Regions from separate parts of the Buttiauxella ferragutiae genome, predicted to be linked through region 2. Evidence: predicted binding sites of a transcription regulator. Region 2 holds the regulator's gene; the other holds the start of a gene.
What was found. Region 2 encodes PhoB, which activates phosphate uptake and scavenging genes when phosphate is short. Its sites were predicted from a motif close to CTGTCATAAAACTGNCNNAT; they were not measured.
Positions count from the first base shown of each region.

Region 1: pstS (phosphate ABC transporter substrate-binding protein PstS) is a predicted target of PhoB. The motif match lies at 2,057-2,076, and genes of this name have one in related genera.

Region 1 covers NZ_CP093332.1:14,818-18,245, reverse strand. Annotated here, with positions in the region: gene pstC (phosphate ABC transporter permease PstC) at 1-848, opposite strand, end outside; gene pstS (phosphate ABC transporter substrate-binding protein PstS) at 928-1,968, opposite strand; gene MNO13_RS00075 (amidohydrolase) at 2,298-3,428, opposite strand, start outside.
Region 2 covers NZ_CP093332.1:4,173,183-4,176,610, forward strand. Annotated here, with positions in the region: gene phoR (phosphate regulon sensor histidine kinase PhoR) at 442-1,740, opposite strand; gene phoB (phosphate response regulator transcription factor PhoB) at 1,763-2,452, opposite strand; gene sbcD (exonuclease subunit SbcD) at 2,644-3,428, shown strand, end outside.

The DNA.
Region 1 (3,428 bases), 1.1 Mb from region 2:
TGAAGGCCAGATTCCGCTTCAGCAAATTCATTAGCCAGAGCAGAAGTAATACTGTTGCCCGGCATATACAGCGAGGCGCTGTCGAGTTGGTAGGTGTTACCGATGATAAAGGTCACCGCCATGGTTTCACCCAATGCACGGCCCAGCCCCAACATCACACCACCAATCACGCCGTTTTTAGTGAACGGTAAAACGATGCGCCAGATAACTTCCCATGTGGTGCAGCCAATACCATAGGCTGACTCTTTCATCATCACAGGAGTTTGTTCGAATACATCGCGCATAACCGCCGCAATGTACGGAATGATCATGATTGCCAGAATGACGCCTGCGGCAAGAATACCAATACCGAACGCCGGGCCGGAGAACAGCTCGCCAACAATCGGCACAGAAGAAAGCACGTTGCCGACAGGTTCCTGGAAGTACTTCGCAAACAGCGGAGCAAAGATGAACAAGCCCCACATGCCGTACACAATACTTGGAATTGCCGCCAGCAGTTCGATGGCGATACCCAACGGGCGACGCAACCAGTTCGGTGCCAGTTCTGTCAGGAACAATGCGATACCAAAACTGACTGGCACAGCAATTAACAGCGCGATAAACGAGGTTACCAGCGTGCCGTAAATCGGCACCAGTGCACCGTAAATATCGTTAGGAGCATCCCACTCTTTCGTCCACAGGAACGAGAAACCAAACTTCTGAATGCTCGGCCAGGAGGAGATAATTAGGGAGATGATGATGCCGCCAAGAAGAAATAGCACAATCAGCGCAGCCAGTTTTACCAGCGCGCTGAAAATGACATCACCTTGTTTGCCAGGGGACTTGAACGTCGGCTTACTTACCGCCATAGCTTACTCTTTGTAGTGTTGGGTTGACCCGGCGTAAGTTACTCTATACACCGGGTTTTATCACCCGAGCTTTAAAAAATTAGTACAGCGCTTTACCGGAGCTGTCTTTTACGTTGGTCTTCCATGCAGCACGAACCTGCTCAACCACGGAATCTGGCAGGGAAGCATAATCCAGCTCGTTAGCCTGTTTTGCACCCTCTTTATAAGCCCAGTCGAAGAACTTCAGCACTTCAGCACCTTGCTCTGGGTTCTTCTGCTCTTTGTGAACCAGGATGAAGGTCGTGGACGTGATTGGCCACGCAGCCTCACCTTTCTGGTTAGTCAGATCCTGAGCGAAGGTTTTGCTCCAGTCCGCGCCTTTAGCCGCGTTAGCAAAGTTTTCTTCAGAAGGGGCTACCGGCTTGCCATCAGCGGAAACCAGTTTGGTATAAGCCAGGTTGTTCTGCTTAGCGTAAGCATATTCAACATAACCGATTGAACCAGGCAGACGCTGTACGAAGGCTGCGATGCCGTCATTACCTTTGCCGCCCAAACCTGTCGGCCAGTTTACCGTTGAGCCTGCACCCACTTTAGTTTTCCACTCTTCGTTCACTTTCGCCAGGTAGCTGGTGAAGACGAAAGAAGTACCGGAACCGTCAGCGCGACGCACAACAGCGATGTTTTGTGATGGCAGTTTCATGCCTGGGTTGAGTTTAGCGATAGCTGCATCATCCCATTTTTTGATTTTGCCCAGGTAGATGTCACCCAGTGTTGCACCGTCGAGCACCAGCTCACCGGATTTCACGCCCGGCAGGTTGACTGCCAGAACAACACCGCCGATAACAGTCGGGAACTGGAACAGCCCTTCTTGTTGCAGTTTGTCGTCAGCCAGTGGGGCATCAGACGCACCGAAATCAACAGTGTTAGCAATGATTTGTTTAACGCCACCGGAGGAGCCGATACCCTGGTAATTTACTTTGTTACCAGTTGATTTATTGTAGGTATCTGCCCATTTGGCATACACCGGCGCAGGGAAGGTTGCACCGGCACCAGTCAGGCTTGCAGCGGCGTTTGCGCCAAAAGCAGTCAGGGATAAGGTCGCGGCGACAACAGTTGCGACAGTGGTACGCATAACTTTCATAATGTCTCCTGCAGAGGTGAACGTAAATCGTTGTTTAGTGAATGCAGGATAGAAAATAGGACAGTTTAGTGACAGTTAAATGTACGAAATATGACAGTTTTATGACAGCATCCTGCAACCAGAACACCAACAAATAAAACCATTTAAAATCAATCAATTGATATCAATAACAACAATCACTTTGTCGAAGATTATTTTTGTGTGACAGATAGAATTGTAGTTGAAGATGACAGTTTGTCATAAAAGCCGTGAACAGAGCTTCTGCCATGACAGCGAAAAAAGAGCCGCCAAATGGCAGCTCTTGTAACGGCTGTGACAATCAACCCAACCTAGTTGCCGCGATACACCTGTTGGCCTTCGAACATCGTCCACAGAACTTTTGCATCCCTGAGGCTTTCAATGCTGGCTTTCTCCAGATTGCGATCAAACAGCACGAAGTCCGCACTCTTGCCTACAGCAATGGAGCCAATCTCTTTATCACGACCAATCACTTTCGCCGCATTGATGGTATAGGCCTGCAACATCGCTGCCCGGTCGATCTTTTCACTATCTGGAGGAAGCTCACCCAGTTCCCCTTTACGCGTCACTGCAGTGTAAATTGCCAGTAACGGATTAGGGCTGGAGACCGGCCAGTCGCTGGCTCCCGCAATTAAGGCGTGATGGCGGTATAAGTCCCCAGCCGGATAGAGATGTGTTAATAATGGTGCCGGAACTTTTCCTTCCAGCATGGTAGTTGTCGCACCATCACTATCTATACCAGCCCACAACAGTTGCATTGATGCCGCCACGTTAAGTTGCTGGAAGCGTGGAAGACTTTCCGGGCTGACCACTTCAAGGTGGGTAATGCTGTGCAAAATATTGCTGTTACCGTTCGCTTTGCGGGTACAGGCAACGGCATCCAGTGATTCCTGAACCGCACGGTCACCGATGGCATGGAAATGCACAATCATGTTTTCGGCATCAGCCTTAGCAATCAGCTGGCAATACTTCGCCTTGTCGAGCGTATCGTTACCGCTGTACCCTGGTCGATTAAGATAAGGCTGGCTCAGCTTCGCCGTTTGAGAAGGGTATTCGATTACGCCATCCTGGAAGATTTTAATGCCCATCAGTTTGACATCAGGCGTCTGCGAGAATTGTTCTCTGATCGCAGCAATATCATCAATGGTGGCAGGAGAAGCGTTGATATTGACCAATGCCAGTCCGGTCATATGGCCGGTTAATTTACCGGCTTTTGCCAGAGCGGTATAAGCCGGAAGCACGCCTAAATCATTGCGCCCAGGGCTTGCATTAAACATCGGTGACAGCGGGCGAGTATTGCTCAGTGGCTCCATCCAGGCCGTTAACCCAAAACTGTTCATTACATCCGCTCCCGCTATAACAGCGCGGGAAAGTTTGGCGTCATCCATAGGTGGAATAGAACCCATTACATGGTCCCATGCGCCTTCCGTCATGAAGCCGGT
Region 2 (3,428 bases):
ATCCTTTCCGGGATCGGTGGCGAAGAATAGTTGTTTGAATTACCACTCAAATCCAGTCGGTCTGCTATTCACAGGGGCGCAATTAAAACGCTTATAGCGTTTGAAGGCAAGAAGGGATCCAAAAACCAGATTGATCTCCTTAAATTAGACTTAAAATCAGTGGATTTGTTTATACATTAGAAAATTGTATGGTTTTTTGTGTGGTTAAAATATCACCAATTAAGCTTTTTTGATTTACATGTGGGCAAAAAAAACACAGGCCAGCAAGCTGACCTGTGGAAAGTTATTTTGACACTATTCAGCGATAAACGGGTTTTGCAGGGTAGATAAGCGATATCGTCATCCACCATTTGCGCCAGTTGTTACAGAGAGAAGTGTCGGATGACGCTTCGCTTATCCGATCTACGAAAAACTTGTCATCAGTGTCATAACTTACGCGGCTTACAGCACTTTATCGTTAACGATTAAACGCTCAGGCAACACAAAGGAAAACGTGGAACCTTTCCCTGGCTGGCTTTCGATATTCAGACGCGCATCGTGATGGCTTAACGCATGTTTCACTATTGCCAGGCCTAACCCACTACCACCTGTTTGCCTTGAACGCGCTTTATCCACTCGATAGAACCGCTCGGTCAGGCGTGGGATATGTTCCGCAGAAATACCAGGACCAGTATCTGCCACGCTAAAGCCCACACCACCCGCGACCCGTTTCCAGCTCACGGTAATTTGCGTCCCTTCCGGCGTATGGTTTACCGCGTTGTACACCAGGTTTGAAATCGCGCTACGTAGCTGTTCTTCATTACCGAAGACTTTGAGTGAGGGATCAATATCGAACTTTAGCGTCTGCCTTTGCTGACTCAGGGTTTGCGCTTCTCGCTCCACCACACGCAGCATCAGTGGCACATCAATCTTTTCATTGAGCACCATTGCCGGTGCCGCTTCAATTTTAGATAGCGTCAAAAGCTGTTTCACCAGACCTTCCATCCGCGAAGTTTGCTCGCGCATGGTGCCCAGAGCCTTGTCGCGCAGAGGCCCTTCAAGCGCCTGATCCTGCATCATCTCCAGATAACCTTGCAGTACCGTCAACGGAGTACGCAGTTCATGGCTAACGTTGGCAAAAAAGTTACGTCGCGCCCCTTCCAGTTGGTGCATCTGCGTGACATCACGTGCCACCATCAGCCACTGCTCGTCGCTGTATGGCATCACACGGAATTCCAGATGACGGCCATTGTTAAGCACCAGCGTCAACGGCCGGGCGAAATCTTTTTGCGTCAAATAGCGGGTAAATTCAGGGTAACGCAGCAAGTTAAGGATGTTCTGCCCGTTATCGTCCGGCCAGCGTAACCCCAGCAACTGTTGGGCCAGCCCGTTACACCAAAAAATGGTCCCTTCTTCGGTAGTCAGCACTACCGCATCGGGCAGTGATTCCGCGCCGCTGCGAAAGCGTTTGATTAAATTGCCTAATTCTTTACGGCGTTTTTTATTACGCAGCTGCATTTGATGAAGACCGTATAACAACGGATCCCAGCTCCCGCGACCAGGGGGCGGTGTCATACTGCGATCAACCCACAACCACCACGACAAACGAAGCAAATTCCAGAAATGCCAAACCAGCAGTCCTGTGACCGCCAGTAATAAAAACCAGGGTAAATAGCCAAAAATAAGGCCCAAGATGACAGCAGGTAAGCAACAGAGCAGCAGCTCCATCACCAACCTTTTCCATGACAGCCGTTCCAGCACGCGTCACTCTCCTGATAAGGAACTAAAAGCGGGTTGAGAACCGATAACCCGTACCGCGTACTGTTTGTACCATTCGATCATGCCCGCTATGCTCGAGCGCTTTACGCAACCGCCTGATATGTACGTCCACTGTTCTGTCTTCGACATACACATTGGTGCCCCATACATGGTTAAGCAACTGTTCACGGCTATATACCCGTTCCGGATGCGTCATAAAGAAGTGTAATAACTTAAATTCAGTTGGGCCCATGTCCAGCGGGTTTTCACCGGTCATCACGCGATGCGATGAAGGGTCAAGGCTCAGCCCGTGCATCTCAATAACCTCTTCCACCGCCATCGGAGAGATTCGGCGCATCACAGCTTTAATGCGCGCCACCAGCTCCTTCGGTGAAAACGGCTTGGTAATATAGTCATCGGCACCAACTTCCAGGCCACGCACGCGATCTTCTTCTTCACCTCGTGCTGTCAGCATCATTACCGGGATTTCCCGCGTCAATGCTTCACGCTTCAGGTGCTTGATAAACTGAATACCCGAGCCGCCTGGCAACATCCAGTCCAGTAAAATCAGGTCCGGGAAGGGTTCGATAAGCAGATTCACTGCACTGTCATAATCTTCCGCTTCTACAGGCTGAAAACCGTTTTGCTCAAGCACAAAGCTCACCATTTCACGGATTGGAGCTTCATCTTCTACGACTAAAATACGCTTCGCCATGATTCGCCCTGCTCAAGGAATAATTATAGTTGTTTCAATGCGGCGCCATTATGCGTCAGATTTATGACAGATTTATGAAAAACATGACTGTTTAGTGACTCATCAATTTGATTTATGACACAGAGACCTATGCCGTTTTCCGCCTCGCCCCCTTATAATCGAGGCCTCGCTTTTAAGCCACCGGACAGGTTATGCGCATAATTCACACATCAGACTGGCACCTTGGTCAAAATTTTTATACCAAAAGCCGCGGGCCGGAGCATCAGGCTTTTCTTGAATGGCTGCTGAAAGCTGCCGTTGAACATGATGTGGATGCAATAATCGTCGCGGGCGATATTTTTGATACTGGCTCGCCACCAAGCTATGCGCGAGAACTGTATAACCGCTTTGTGGTGCAACTCCAGTCTACCGGCTGCTCACTGGTGGTGCTCGCCGGTAACCATGACTCAGTTGCCACATTGAACGAGTCCCGTGAACTGATGGCGTGTCTTAACACTTATGTCGTCGCCAGCGCACGCCACGATACCAGCCAGCAGGCAATTGTGCTGAATACGAAAGATGGCGCGCCTGGCGCTATTCTCTGCCCCATTCCCTTTCTGCGGCCACGCGATATTCAAAACAGTCTGGCGGGTTTATCCGGCCATGAAAAGCAGCGTTCATTAATGGAAGCGATCGGTGAACATTATCAGCAGTGTTTTAGCGCCGCTTGCGTTCTGCGCGCTGACGCGCAGTTGCCAATTATCGCCACCGGGCATTTAACCACCGTCGGCGTGACGAAAAGTGACGCCGTGCGTGACATCTATATTGGCACACTCGACGCTTTCCCGGCGCAGCATTTCCCGGATGCCGATTACATTGCCCTGGGCCATATTCACCGTGCGCAATTAATTGGTGGCACCGAACATATCCGCTACAGCGGCTCACCAATACCGTTAAGTTTTGACGAAACCGGTAAGACCAAAAGTGTTTATCTGGT